3 regions of the Lactiplantibacillus kimchii genome follow, and region 1 is predicted to be linked to each of the others. Evidence: predicted binding sites of a transcription regulator. Region 1 holds the regulator's gene; each other region holds the start of a gene.
The links. Region 1 encodes NrdR, which represses ribonucleotide reductase genes. Its sites were predicted from a motif close to ACACNATATATNGTGT; they were not measured.
Positions count from the first base shown of each region.

Region 2: pnuC (nicotinamide riboside transporter PnuC) is a predicted target of NrdR. The motif match lies at 2,592-2,607, and genes of this name have one in related genera.
Region 3: nrdD (anaerobic ribonucleoside-triphosphate reductase) is a predicted target of NrdR. The motif match lies at 1,702-1,717, and genes of this name have one in related genera.

Region 1 is NZ_CP027194.1:272,085-276,823, reverse strand. Features, by position in the region: gene dnaI (primosomal protein DnaI) at 1-217, opposite strand, end outside; gene C5Z26_RS01450 (replication initiation and membrane attachment family protein) at 221-1,609, opposite strand; gene nrdR (transcriptional regulator NrdR) at 1,632-2,147, opposite strand; gene coaE (dephospho-CoA kinase) at 2,187-2,792, opposite strand; gene mutM (DNA-formamidopyrimidine glycosylase) at 2,802-3,626, opposite strand; gene polA (DNA polymerase I) at 3,638-4,739, opposite strand, start outside.
Region 2 is NZ_CP027194.1:1,869,939-1,874,677, reverse strand. Features, by position in the region: gene treC (alpha,alpha-phosphotrehalase) at 1-766, opposite strand, end outside; gene treR (trehalose operon repressor) at 782-1,510, opposite strand; gene pnuC (nicotinamide riboside transporter PnuC) at 1,718-2,494, opposite strand; gene map (type I methionyl aminopeptidase) at 2,850-3,638, shown strand; gene C5Z26_RS12500 (hypothetical protein) at 3,800-3,961, opposite strand; partial or broken gene C5Z26_RS09060 (transposase) at 4,399-4,687, shown strand.
Region 3 is NZ_CP027194.1:1,266,251-1,270,989, forward strand. Features, by position in the region: gene nrdD (anaerobic ribonucleoside-triphosphate reductase) at 1-1,622, opposite strand, end outside; gene C5Z26_RS06295 (hypothetical protein) at 2,163-2,660, shown strand; gene C5Z26_RS12795 (LacI family DNA-binding transcriptional regulator) at 2,764-2,892, opposite strand; gene scrK (fructokinase ScrK) at 2,967-3,839, shown strand; gene C5Z26_RS06310 (ArgE/DapE family deacylase) at 3,917-4,739, opposite strand, start outside.

The DNA.
Region 1 (4,739 bases):
TAGGTTCGTGCCGCGCCGCTTTTTGCTTTTCTTGACAAAACTCATAGAGCTTCGTGGCACTTCGCTCCATGGCGTCACTAGATAAGTCGTCCTGATGAGCTGCTAAAAACTGACGAACATCGGGATCCTGATAAACCGTCGTCATGAGTTCCTGGTATTGCTGATTTAGGTGGCGCTTATTCATCAAAGTTTTTAAGCCCTCAGAAATATTCTCCATGCGTTAGTCCTCCTCATCTGAATTAGGATCTAATTTTGCGACCCGTTCAGCCAATTGTTTACGTTGTGCCGTTGTTAACTGATTGCCACTGCTCGTCGCAGGTTTGGTTCCCGTTGTTTTTTGCGCCCATTTCGGCACAATTTCTTTCCGGGTCGGCCGACTATGCCGTTGATTATTCCGTCGTGTCGTTGGCTTTGGCTGTTGCCGTTGTTGCAAGTAGGCCAAGGCTGCTTCTGGGGTCATCACGTCATGTTGTTGCCAATCATTCGCAACGGTCTCTAATAAGTTCCGGTTTAAAGCCGCTAATTCACGATTTTGTAATAAGTAATAGATCACCATATTAATGACCGCATTTGGTAACACCCCTCGATTGACCAAATCATGGACCAACCGCGTTTCACCATTGGTCACAAAACCGTGCTTGGCGTTCTTCAAATCGGCTAAAAAATCATACGGTGATTGTTGTTTCGCTAATGCTACCAGTTGTTGCTCAGCTGTTGATAGCTTGGTTTTAGCAGTTGCCGGAGTCGTTGTAGCTGCCACAGCCACATGCTGTTCAGCGGGAGCGATTGGGCGTTCGTAGCGGCGGGCAATCAAGAGTTTCAACTGACTTTCATCAAAGCGGCCCGTCGTTAAACTGGCGACTTCACTAATCAACTTAGCCATCTCAACTTCACTAATTCCATAAACGCGACTTTCCGTCATAATCAATTGACGTGAACTGGCGACCTGCTTTAAATCAACATAGTTTTGTTTTAAAATCTGACCTAAAACTTGCCAATCAAACGTTTCATCAGTTAAGTCGGGCGTCACTTTTGTGGTTGCCGCCGCAGGTAACTGCTGGCGCACCGTCTTAATCTCGTTAGGCACATGTGTCACTTTTTGACTGTCAATATGAAAGACATCTAATAAATTCGCAGTGACCTCCGTGGCTTGTGTCAAATCCACCGTGGCCGGGGTAAATGCGGTCGCTAATTGTTGATACCGCAATTCACCCACGGCGTCCAAGAGTAAGACACTAAGCAGATCATCTTCAAAGAATTGCGTCACTGGCATGGGGGCCTTTAACTCATAAATATAGACCTCTCCCAGCTCATCTTTTTGATAGTAACTATGGAGTAACCCCGTAGCTTCTAACTTACGCCGTGCCGCTAAAACCGTGGGCAAATCAACGTTTAATATCCCCAACAACTCAGCGTGACTGCGGCGATTACTTAAGTCACTGGTTGGGCGCTGTAACGGTCGCAAAGCCGCATACAGGCTATAAGCCAGTGGACCAATCAAAGGTAAATAGAGCTCAGCCAAAACGGCCTGCTCCGTGGCACTTAACGCTAATGTCGGTGGGACAACTAAGCCCGCTTTCGGCGTCAAGTTTGGATCATCTTTAGGCATGTTGTTCACCAATCTTCATAACTTAATCTTTTTTAGGCTTCGGCGCAGCCCCAGTTTTAGGTGTCCGCTTAGCCAATTTTACTTTATCACGTTCCATCATATCTTGTAGTTCATTTAAGAAGACGTGCATGTCTTTGAATTGTCGATAGACGCTGGCAAAGCGAATATACGAAATTTCATCAATATCTGCCAGTTTTTCCATGACATATTCCCCAATCACTTGACTAGAAATTTCATTCTCGCCGAGTGATCGAACTTGGTTTTCAACGTCATCAACCACGCTAGTCATCGTCTCCATGCTAACGGGCCGCTTTTCAGCTGACCGAATAATACCGCGCAATACTTTTTCGCGATTGAATTCTTCCCGCGCCCCATTCTTTTTGATGACTAATAACGGGGTCGCCTCAACGCGTTCAAACGTCGTAAAACGAAACCCACAGTTTTCACATTCACGCCGTCGCCGAATCACGCGACCGTCATCAGTAGGCCGGCTATCAACTACGCGGGAGCCATTATGATGACAATGTGGACATTGCATAGACTTCTCACCTCATCTTTGCTAATCAATGTTTAAATTTCAGTTAGTTTTTATAGTTTCCAGCCATTTTAACACGCTAGTTCTTGTTTTATCAATGTTTTCCCCGTTATCAATCACAATATTTGCCCGTTTGACTTTTGTCGCCAGGGGTAATTGACTTGCCATGCGTGCTTTCGCCGCCGCCACCGTCAAGTGATTACGCGCCATTAAGCGCTGTAAGATTACTGCATCCGCCGCTGTGACGACCATCACTTGATCACATAACTGTTCCCAGCCATTTTCAAATAGTAACGGGATATCTAAAATAATGGCTGACGGCGTAGGGGTCACTTGCCCCAATGCCACAATTTTTTCTAAAATAGCATATTGAATCGGTAACTGCGTAATTGCCGTCAACGCAGCCATGGCTTGAGGATCGTTAAAGACCAGTTGGCCTAGCCAAGACCGATTGAGCTGACCATCTGGTTGTAATGCCTGAGGACCGAAATAAGCCGCAATTTTTTCGGTCGTCGGCATGCCTGGGCCTTCAACTTGCCAGGCCAACTTATCAGCATCAACAATCGGTAGGCCAGCAGTTGCAAGCATTGCTGACACCGTCGACTTACCGCTTGCAATACCACCTGTTAAACCAATTAATTGCGTCATTTCAGCCTCCTACAACCGTTGCTCATGGGGACAAAAATGGGTCCCACGTTGCGCCACTTTAATTTTTTCAATTAACGTCCCACAACGTTCACAAGGTTCCCCTTCGCGACCATACACATGTAACTGATTCTGAAACTGACCGGCTTCACCAAACGCCGTCGAAAAAGAATGCACCGTCGTGCCGTGACCCTTAATCGCCAGTGCCATTTCAGCAATAATATTTTGTCGTAATGCAGCAATCTCCGTTTCGGTCAAGCTATTCGCTGGTCGCATCGGATGGATTTTACTCAACCATAATGTTTCATCCGCATAGATATTGCCAATTCCAGCAATCTTGCTTTGATCCAACAAGAAAGGCTTAATCATTTTCTTGGATTTTGCCAAAACGGCTGTTAAATACGCCATCGTTAACGCACTGTCAATTGGCTCAGGTCCCATGGTCTTTAACCCACCGACCGTCGTTTCTTCACCCGTTGGTACTAGCGTCATCCGTCCGAACTTGCGGGTGTCGTTATACAATAAATCTCGCTGATCCGTCAGATGAAAAATAACGTGTGTATGCTTAGTCTGGCCTTCATCCTTAGGCATCACGTTATACTTACCTTCCATCCGTAAGTGTGAGACCATCGTCAAGCCATGATTAAACCGGAATAATAAGTATTTTCCCCGCCGATCAACTTTTTCAATGGTCGCATTCACTAAGCGGGCTTTAAAACGATCAACATCATTGTTGACGATTCGTGGCCAGCGGACTTCAACACTGGCAATTGTCGCCCCTTTAACAAGGCGATTCAGCCCGCGCCGAACTGTTTCAACTTCTGGTAATTCAGGCATGTCTTCACTTCCTATTTTGCATCATACCAAGTGTTGCCAAAATGACTTTCAACTTTCAATGGTACGGCTAATTCAACGGCCGAATCCATCACACTTGGCACCAACTTTTCAAGCGTTGGAATTTCAGCGGCTGGCGCTTCAAAAATCAATTCATCATGAACCTGTAACAACATCGTTGCCGCTAGCCCAGATGCTTTTAATTGGGCTTGCATATTAATCATCGCAATTTTAATAATATCGGCAGCACTACCTTGAATCGGCGTGTTCATCGCTGTTCGTTCTGCAAAAGCACGTTGATTAAAACTAGCTGAATTAATGTCTGGTAAATATCGGCGCCGATGCGCAATGGTTTCCACGTAACCTTGTTCTTTGGCCGTTTTAACAATATCCGTCATGTATTGCTTCACGCCTGGATATTCCGCAAAGTAAGCGTCAATGAAACTGCGTGCTTGCTTGCGCGTAATGCCGATATTTTGTGATAAGCCATAATCACTAATCCCGTAGACAATTCCAAAGTTAACCGCCTTAGCTTGCCGGCGGATATTAGGGGTCACGTCGGCCGGTGACTTCAAATTAAAGATCCGCATCGCAGTTGCCGCATGAATATCATCACCGGCTTTAAAGGCTGCCTGCATATTTTCATCATGCGTGATGTGTGCTAAGACCCGCAATTCAATTTGGGAATAATCAGATGAAAAAATCTGCCAACCAGCATGACTTGGCACAAAGGCTTGGCGAATCCGCCGCCCCTCTTCTACTCGAACCGGAATGTTCTGGAGATTAGGATCAACGGAAGATAAGCGACCTGTTTGTGTCAACGTTTGTAAGTAACGAGTGTGCACTTTTTGGTCAGTTGAGTGAATAGCATCCAATAACCCTTCAACATAGGTCGACTGAATCTTCGAAATTTGTCGATATTGTAAAATGTTCGCAACAATTGGGGCCTCAGGGGCCAACTTTTCTAATACATCGACCGCCGTTGAATAGCCCGTCTTGGTCTTTTTAAGCACCGGTAAATGCATTTCTTCAAATAAAATTTTGCCTAATTGTTTGGGTGACTTAATATTGAATTCTTGACCAGCTTCTTGGTAAATCACTTGTTCAATTTCACTG
Region 2 (4,739 bases), 850 kb from region 1:
CAATCGTGGTCGATGACATCTCACCGACAGTAATGCTAGCCGCATCTTGACCATAGCTGGCTTGATTCAGTGCTCGCAAATAATCATGCACCACCGGTTGATCCGTATAAAGCGTCTTGCTGGCAACACCAGCGGGAGCATCCACTAAGGTGGTGGCTTTGCCGGTCACATTGAAAACATCAAAGCGAAAGCCTTTAACGCCCTTTTGACGCCAAAAGTTAACGACTGCGCTACAAGCCGCACGCACGGCAGGGTTATGCCAATCCAAATCCGCTTGGGTGGGGTCGTATAGGTGTAAATAATATAAACCAGTCGTCCCAAACGGTGCCCAGGCCGGCCCACCAAACTTCGATTCCCAATTCGTTGGTAATTGGCCATTGGCTTTGGCTGGTCGCAAATAATAAAATTTTTGATAGTTAGGATCGCCGGCTAATGCCTTTTGAAACCAGGGATGCGCCGTCGATGTATGATTGAAGACCATATCGAGCATGACTTCAATCCCGACTGCCTTGAGCTTCGCGACCAATTCGTCAAAATCAGCCATCGTCCCAAAAGTTGGGTCAATTTGGTAATAATCCGCAATATCATAACCGTTATCATTTTGCGGTGATACAAAGAATGGATTGAACCAAATCATATCAATATTCAGCTTTGCTAAATAAGGAATCTTGGCAATAATGCCTTGTAGATCACCAATCCCATCACCATCACTATCATAAAATGATTTTGGATAAAGCTGATAAATGACTTGTTGTGATAATTTCATAACGCCGGCTCCTCTCTAATTTGACTTCTTAGTCCGGCGGGCAAAGTCCCGAAACCGAAACTTATCTGCACGATGTCGTGATTCGGTATATTGGAATGGCGTCGCATCCGCTAGACTAGTGACACTCCGGACCACTGCCATATACGCCCCAGCTGCTAAGTTGAGGCGTTCACAATCTTCAGCGTTCGCCGGCTCCATCGTAATCTCTTTGGTGGCATAGGCAATCTCTAACCCCAATTCATCCTCAAAGTAGGCATACAATGAATCTTCAGCCGCACTTTTTGGTAAATCCGGTACCACCGCTTGTAAAATATAATCCTTGTCGATAATATCTGGTTCGCTATCAATGACGCGAATCCGCTTAATCGCAGTCACTGGTTCGGCAGCCATCTCGACCCCTAACGATGTAAACTTTTGAACTGGTAAGCTCACATGTGGTTCAAAGTAGTACACGTCATTTTCAGTATTCACATGTAGCTGTTGCGCTAACTCCTTATAGCTGACAATCCCAGAAACTGGAAATTCATACTGTCGATGTTCAATTACCATCGACCCCTTCCCACGAATTTTCTGGATATAACCATCCTCAGCTAACATTGCCAAGGCCTTGCGCCCAGTTTCTCGTGAGATACCGTAAAGTTCACAGATTTGATATTCACTCGGCAGATAAGTGCCTAGTTTGTAAACCTCGCGATCAATTTTTTGCATTAAGTCATCATAAACTAGTGCTGATTTATTTCGCATCTACTTGGCCCTCCAATTGATTAAGCAATCGCTTTCAAGGCTGACTATAAACTTGTTTAGACAAGTTGTCAAATAGCAACGCTTTTTGCTTTTAATAATGAGTTTCATTATGTTTTAGCTTGTCTATACTAGCTAGACAAGTTATCAAAAAAAACGATTGCGACGTCAATCATCGCAATCGTTTTTTAATCGTGTTACCTATTCTGATTAATGATTTAAACTAAAGTCCGTTGCCGCATCATCTGTTGATTCACTGGCGGCCTTTTCTTCGGCAATCAAGCGAGCCCGTTCATGCTTGTTGTACCAAGGCGAAACAGTAAACGCTAAAACGTCATTCATTAAGTAAACGGAACTATTAATGAACATCGCTAAGGTTGCGGAACCTTGTCGGAACGAGATGAACCAAAGGACCATTTGCGCTAGCCCTGATGCAATCCACCAGAAATATTGATTATTGTAACGTAAGTAGCAAATCACACCCGCTGTTAGGCAAATGGCGAAACTAATCGCATCAACCCACGGCCGTGGATCATCCGTTAAAGCGCCGATTAAGTAACCGGATACCCCGTACACCACTAAGGTTGCCACAATGGCCACGACCCAAGTCCGGCCAGTAAACTTTCGAATTTTCGAGACCATGTTGACATTCCAGCTCGCACTGAGTAACACCGGAATATCCAAGGTCACGACGTAAGCAAGTTGTTCCCCAATACTTAAATAGTTTTTCGCTGAAAAACCAACAACAATGAAGCAAATTGCTGATATAACGCCCAACAAACCGTTGACTGATTTCGCCGCATTGATTGCTAAGACACATAAAACACCCAAGGTCGTCCCAATAAATGTTAGAATAGATAGGATTGTGATAGGCGCACTTACCAAGGTCATCACTTGGCAACCCAAGCTAAAATAGAATAAATAGTAATTCTGTTGTGGCCAACCTTTTAATTGGTGGGACAAAAATTTAAAATAATTACTCAAAATAAAGTTCCTCTTTCCATCGCTAAATATACCGCTGTATGCTAATAGTTGGCCAACTATTCGGTAGCCACTACAGTATGTAGTGGCCTTGTTTGAAACAACACTATATATTGTATCATTAACTTTTGGGATAACCAGCCTTTATTTTGAAATGGCGACTCAATTGTAAACAACCAATCCGCTTACTTGCCCGCCAATTCAATATCCGGAGCCGAGCAAATTTTTTATAACTTTTTTATTGCGCAGCCTTAGCCTGACACACCACAAACAATGCATTTTGTCGGATATGGCTGATTGCAGTATACTAACAAAGGAACCAATTTTACTCATAAATTCATTTAATTTTTTTGGAGGAAACATGATAACTCTTAAATCAGATCGCGAGATTAAGGGCATGCAAGCAGCTGGCGACATCATGGTCGGCTTGTTTCATGCCTTAGAAGATTACATTAAGCCTGGCATTACAACTTGGGATGTGGATCATTTTGCTTATGATTACATTACCGCCCACGACGCCACCCCGGGTGAACTTAACTTTGAAGGCTACAAATACTCAACTTGTGTCAGCGTTAATGACATGATTTGTCACGGTTGCCCTAGTAAAGACATCTTAGTTAAAGACGGCGATTTATTAAAAATCGACACCGTCATTAACTACCATGGTTACTTGAGTGACTCTTGCCACGCTTTCGTTGCCGGTACAGCCTCACCAGAAGTCAAAAAACTAATGGCCGTCACCTATGAAGCACTTTACCGTGGGATTGACCAAGCCGTTGTTGGCAACCGTATCGGTGATATCGGCTGGGCAATTCAAGATTACGCTGAAAACCAAATGGGTTACGGCGTGGTCCGCGAATACATCGGCCATGGTATCGGACCAACGATGCATGAAAAACCAGACGTCCCTCATTATGGTGAAGCTGGTCACGGGACACGGCTCAAGGCTGGGATGACGATTACCATTGAACCAATGGTGAACATCGGCGACTGGCGTTCTGGCGAAACAGCTGATGATGGCTGGACCGTCCGGACGATGGATGGCAGTTTAAGTTGCCAGTATGAACATACCCTCGTTATTACCGATGATGGGCCTAAGATTTTATCCTCATTCGATCATGCAGCGGATGCGGCCTATTTATTAAAATAATTCTGTTTGATACAATCGAATTTCAAACCTCGATAAAACAAAAATAAAGTGACCCTCAAGGCTTGGACAATATTTGTCCTAATTGAGGATCACTTTATTTTTTATTTGTTTGAAAACGCCACATAATAATGCTTATTGAAACAAGAAAACTAATTTAAAATTTACGTTCTAAGCAACAAGATTGCTAATGCGAAGAATGCAAACGCAATGGCTTCTTTTAGTCTAAGCTTGTTAGCAAATTGGTAGTCCGCAACCGTTGGTATAATGATTTTTTGATTAGGATCAGGCTGTTGCGACCAATAATTATAGATTTGTTTAGGCATTATGATAATCCCTGGAATATACGATAAAAATGCGATAGCTAGGAACTCTTGATTGATTATCCCATGAATCAGTTGATACCCGGTGAAGAAATATAGTACCGTACCAATGCTAGAACATAGATAACAGCCCCAAACAATCAGTTTATTACGTTTGGAGGCTTCGTATGGCCCGTTAAAAATAACATTTGAAGTGAACCCCATAAATTAGAGTGAATTTCTAAGCTGCTAATTGGCTGGTATGTTCCCGGTATTTTACCGGGGATATACCGGCCAATTTTGTTATGCCTTTAGGCCTAGTTGAGCGCGCTAAAGCGTGTGAAACAAAAAACCACCCGCTATGCGGGCGGATGGCAAAATGGTTAAACCAAAACGCCCCCATCAGATTTAGAATGTAAGTGTCAGAGCCAAACATTCAAAATCGAAAGGAAACGTCAGAAATGGCGAATAAACTAAATAGTCTTGCGCATACCAAATGGCTTTGTAAGTACCATAGCGTATTCACTCCAAAATATAGGAGAAAAATAATTTATAATCAATATCAACGTGAGTTGCAAGATGATATTTACTTGTTGTACCAATACAAAGGCATAAAACTTGTGGAAGGTAAATCGGCATTGATGATGTTTGTTCAACATGAAATTTAAAAATCGACATTTCTGGTCAGTTGGTTATTATGTCAGCACAGTTGGATTAAATGGATCAACCACCAAGAGGTATATACGTGATCATTAGGAAATATGGAGTCTCTATTAAGGGTCCAGGTAAGTAATACCAGCAA
Region 3 (4,739 bases), 990 kb from region 1:
CTCGCTTGCGCCCATTGCTGACACTTATCGCGCAACGCCTTGACAACTTTTTCGGCAAACGCTAAAGCCGCAGCATCTTGCTCCCAATCCGGGCCAAAAAAGGTGGTACAAACTTCATAGATTCCAATGTAGCCCAGTGAAATCGTCGCTCGTTCATTTTTAAATAAGGCATCAACCGACTCGCCTGGTTGTAGGCGTTTCCCAAAAGCCCCATACATATAGAGTAACGGCGCATTTTCAGGCTGGGCTTCCTTGGTCCGTTCAATTCGATAGGCTAATGCTTGATGACACGTCGCCATCCGTTCTTCGAAAATCTCCCAAAATAACGTTTGGTCTCCGTGAGCTGATAAAGCAATCCGCGGTAGATTAACGGTCACGACGCCTAAATTCATCCGCCCCGAGTTCACTTCGACCCCATTTTCATCCCGCCAACCTTGTAAAAAGGAACGACAGCCCATCGGTGTTTTGAAGCTACCAGTCAAAGCCTTGATTTTGTCATACATTAATAAATCAGGATACATTCGCTTGGTCGCACACGCAATCGCTAAGCTTTTAATATCATAGTTCGGGTCAGTTGGATCGAGATTCAACCCACGTTTGACTGTAAAAATTAGCTTCGGAAAAATCGCTGTCCGCTGTTCTTTACCTAAGCCTTTAATCCGAATTTTAAGAATGGCTGTTTGAATTTCACGTTCAATCCAACTCGTGCCTAAGCCAAAATTGACCGTCGTAAAGGGTGTCTGTCCCTGAGATGAATATAGCGTATTAATCTCATACTCTAGTGCTTGCATCGCATCATAAATATCTTTTTTAGTTTTGGTCTGCGCATAGGCCTCACGCTGCGCTGCGACAACCCATTTTTCAGCATCAGCTAAATGTTTTTGATAATTAATTGCCGCAAATGGCGCCAATAACTGATCAACACGATTCGCTGAACAGCCACCATATTGTAATGACGCCACGTTAGCAATGATTTGAGCCATCTGGGCGGTGGCTGTTTGAATAGAGCGGGGTGAGGCAACTTCGGCATTTCCAATTTTATAACCATTTTTAAACATGCCATCAAAATCAATTAGACAACAGTTTGTTTCTGGCGTAACTGGTGAATAATCCAAGTCATGCCAATGGATATCGCCACGCAAATGCGCTTTAGCCACCAAATCAGGTAACATTTTGAGCCCAATCGCCCGACTTGCGGCCCCGGCTTCTAAGTCCCGTTGCGTGTTAAACACGTTGCTATCCTTATTCGCATTTTCATGAACCACATTGGCATCACGACTGAATAACTGCTCAATCCGGTCCCGCACATTCGTGGCCGCAGAAAATCGCGCTTGTTCCGCAATAAAATAATCTTGATAAGCTTTAGCCGCCGTCGTTAAATCCAAGTCCTGTAGAATTTGAATCAACGCTGGTCGTAATTCACGGGTTTCAATGGCCGTGGCGGTCCGATAATGTACGACTAACGCTTGCCGCACTGCTTGGCGATCAGCCTCAGCTGGTACTAATTGTGCTAGAACATAATTCAATTTATAAGGATGAAACTTAGTTTGCGTTCCCCCACGTTTAATGACCGGTAATTCTCGTAACTGATCTAAACTAGTTGCTGCTGCCCTTGTTCCCATGCTAATCCCCCACTTTATTAAAATAAGTCATTTAAGCCAGCCCAGTGCTACTAGTTGCAGTGGGCTGAATTCATTTACCATACTATATATAGTAGCTCATTTTGATTAGTCTGCCTATAGGTCCCTTGGCCGTTTAAATCACCTAGCTTGTGTTAAACGGGTAACTACCAACGTTACGCCGACCGATAAATAACTCACATTTTTGTTTTATATGGCTTAACTTATATAATCGGAATATTCATTTCAAGGCGTCAACTGTTACGGACAATCGCATAGCCGCAACGTTTAATCCGCGTAACTTGCGACCGATTTCATCGCAATCAATCGTCTAAAATTGAAAAGGTCCCGATTCAATCGGTACAAAATGGGTTGTCCAAGGTCAGCTGCGACGTTTTTTTACTAAAAATCATTGTAATCGGTTTAATTTTTTACTATAAAGCATGGCCTATTGGTTCCACTTCACGCAAGCTTCCTTTATAATGAAATTCAAGAGAGAAAAAGTTCCTAATTGTCGGGATTAGGACTTTGGAGGAGATTATCATGAAAAATTTACGGGGAATGTTAGGGTTAACTTTACTACTAACATTGGGGCTAGCCGGTTGCCAAGCGACCACCAGCAAGTCCTTTCGGTCAGAACCCAAGGCTGTGCAAACCACAACCAAGGTCACCGCAGTTAATAAGGTTCAAACAAACGATTACTTAGGACGCTGGGTCAGTCCATCTGATCAAGTGGCGTTATACCTAACTTCAAAAAAACAATTGGCTTTTTTTCAAGCTAACCACCCTACAATTAAGGGCGGGTTTACTTTAAAGCTTGCTGGTAACAACCAAGCTAACTTAACACAACTCAAGTTTGGTTCCGCCAACTTGAATCTCACGACTGCCACTAGTATGATTTTAAAACGCGGCAATACGACGATTCAGCTAACAAAAGATTCCGGTTGGAGCCCGCAACACAATGTCATTCCAACCGATGCCAAAACAGCCCTGCAAACAACGGCCTTGGCGGCACCCGCCGCATTAAAACCAGAATACTAATGACACACACTAAATAATCGCTGCAAGAATTTTCATCACTAATTCTTGCAGCGATTATTTTTTACGATCAGTTAATTAGAACTTAATCGCATATTTGACCAATTCATATACCGTAACCGCGTTTGTTCAACACTCTTGAAACTGTTATCTTTGATACCCCGGCCACGCTTGCAACATCAGCTATTTTTGCTCTCATGACGTCACCTATCTCGTTGTATCCATCAGTTGCCATTTGACATAAAATTTGAATAACTGTATTATGTAAAAAAATGAAAACGATTTCTTTTCGTTTAAGGAGCGATGACTTTGTTAGTAGGTAGTATTGAAGCTGGCGGAACAAAATTTGTGTGTGCAATTGGTGATGAAGACTATCGCATCAAGGATAGCATTCATTTTCCAACCACGACTCCCGCTGAAACTTTGCAAAAGGCAATTGATTATTTCAAACAATTTAAGATTGAAGCGTTAGGCGTCGCATCGTTCGGACCCATCGAATTACGCAAGAATTCACCTAAGTATGGCTATATCACATCCACCCCTAAACCCGGTTGGCAAGATACAGATTTTATTGGCACGCTAAAAAAACATTTTGATATCCCAATGTTTTGGACCACGGACGTGAATGGCTCCGCTTATGGCGAATATGTGATGTCGACGTTAGCCAATGAGAAAATCAATTCCTTAGTTTATTACACCATTGGTACCGGCGTCGGTGCTGGCGCTATTTCTGACGGTAAATTCGTTGGCACGACTGGTCATCCTGAAATGGGCCACACCTTCCTAAAACGCCACCCTGATGATCTAGATTTTAAGGGGGTCTGTCCCTTTCATGGCGATTGTCTAGAAGGCTTAGTTGCGGGTCCAACATTCGATGCTCGGTTAGGTCGTCCAGGTAAAGATGTCCCCCTAACTGACCATGTTTGGGATATTATGGCCTATTACGTGGCCCAAGCTGCAATCCAAGCGACTTTAATCCTGCGACCAGATAAGATTGTTTTCGGCGGTGGTGTGGTTAGCGAAGCGTTCTTAACCAAGGTCCGCGCACAATTTAAGACGCTTTTAAACGATTATGTGACCGTCCCAGCTTTGGACACTTACATCACGATGCCAGTCATCAAAGCCAACGGTTCTGCAACACTCGGTGACTTTGCTTTAGCCATCCGTGAATTACAAGATTAATCTGATAACCAGTAAAAGCCGGTCAAACTAGTGACTAAATTCATCACTAATTTGACCGGCTTTTAAAGTACCAAAATTTAGTTGAAATAGGCAACAAATAAGCGTTCATACAGGTGAATAAAGTCCAAATACATCTGTTTATCCACACATTCATTGACTTGGTGTGGCGTCATATTGCCGGGACCAAACATGATAAATGGAAAATCATCAGGTTTGTCTTTTAGCAAGTTCGACGCATCCGTTACCGCTGGAATAGCCACTTTCGGAATGGGCGCACCGGCGTAAGTTGCCCCCACTTCAGCCGCTAAATCACTCAACTTGGAATCCCGCGGTGCGGCCACTGGATTCTGTGACATAAAGACCGTCAGCGTCAACTGGGCGCCGGTTGCATTCTGCTGATCGACTAATTTTTGTAACAAGGCAATCGCAGTCGCATTATCGAATTCAGGAATTGATCGAATATTGATTTCAGCAGTGGCAGTCGCTGGAATCGAGTTCACTTGATTGCCACCGTTAACAATCGTCGTGTTGAACCCTAAATCACCTAGTAGCTCGCTATGTCGATCACTATCACGAAAAGCATGTTGCGCTTGATAGAGCACCTCAATCAACGGATCAAGGGCATTGTAACCTTGTTCCGGCATCGAACTATGCGCTGTTTGACCAGCCGAATCGATGCGACTGTCAATTGACCCCTTGTGGGCAAACGCAATGTTATATCCTGAGGGTTCCCCGATTAGCAAGGCATCCACGTCTTGCATCGTCCCTTGCTCATAGAACAACTGTGACCCGGTTTCACCGACTTCTTCGGCAACTGTCGCCATTAAACGAATGCGGCCAGTCGTTAAAGTCTGGGCGGCTTCAATCTCAATCATCGCAATCACCATCGCCGCTAGCCCC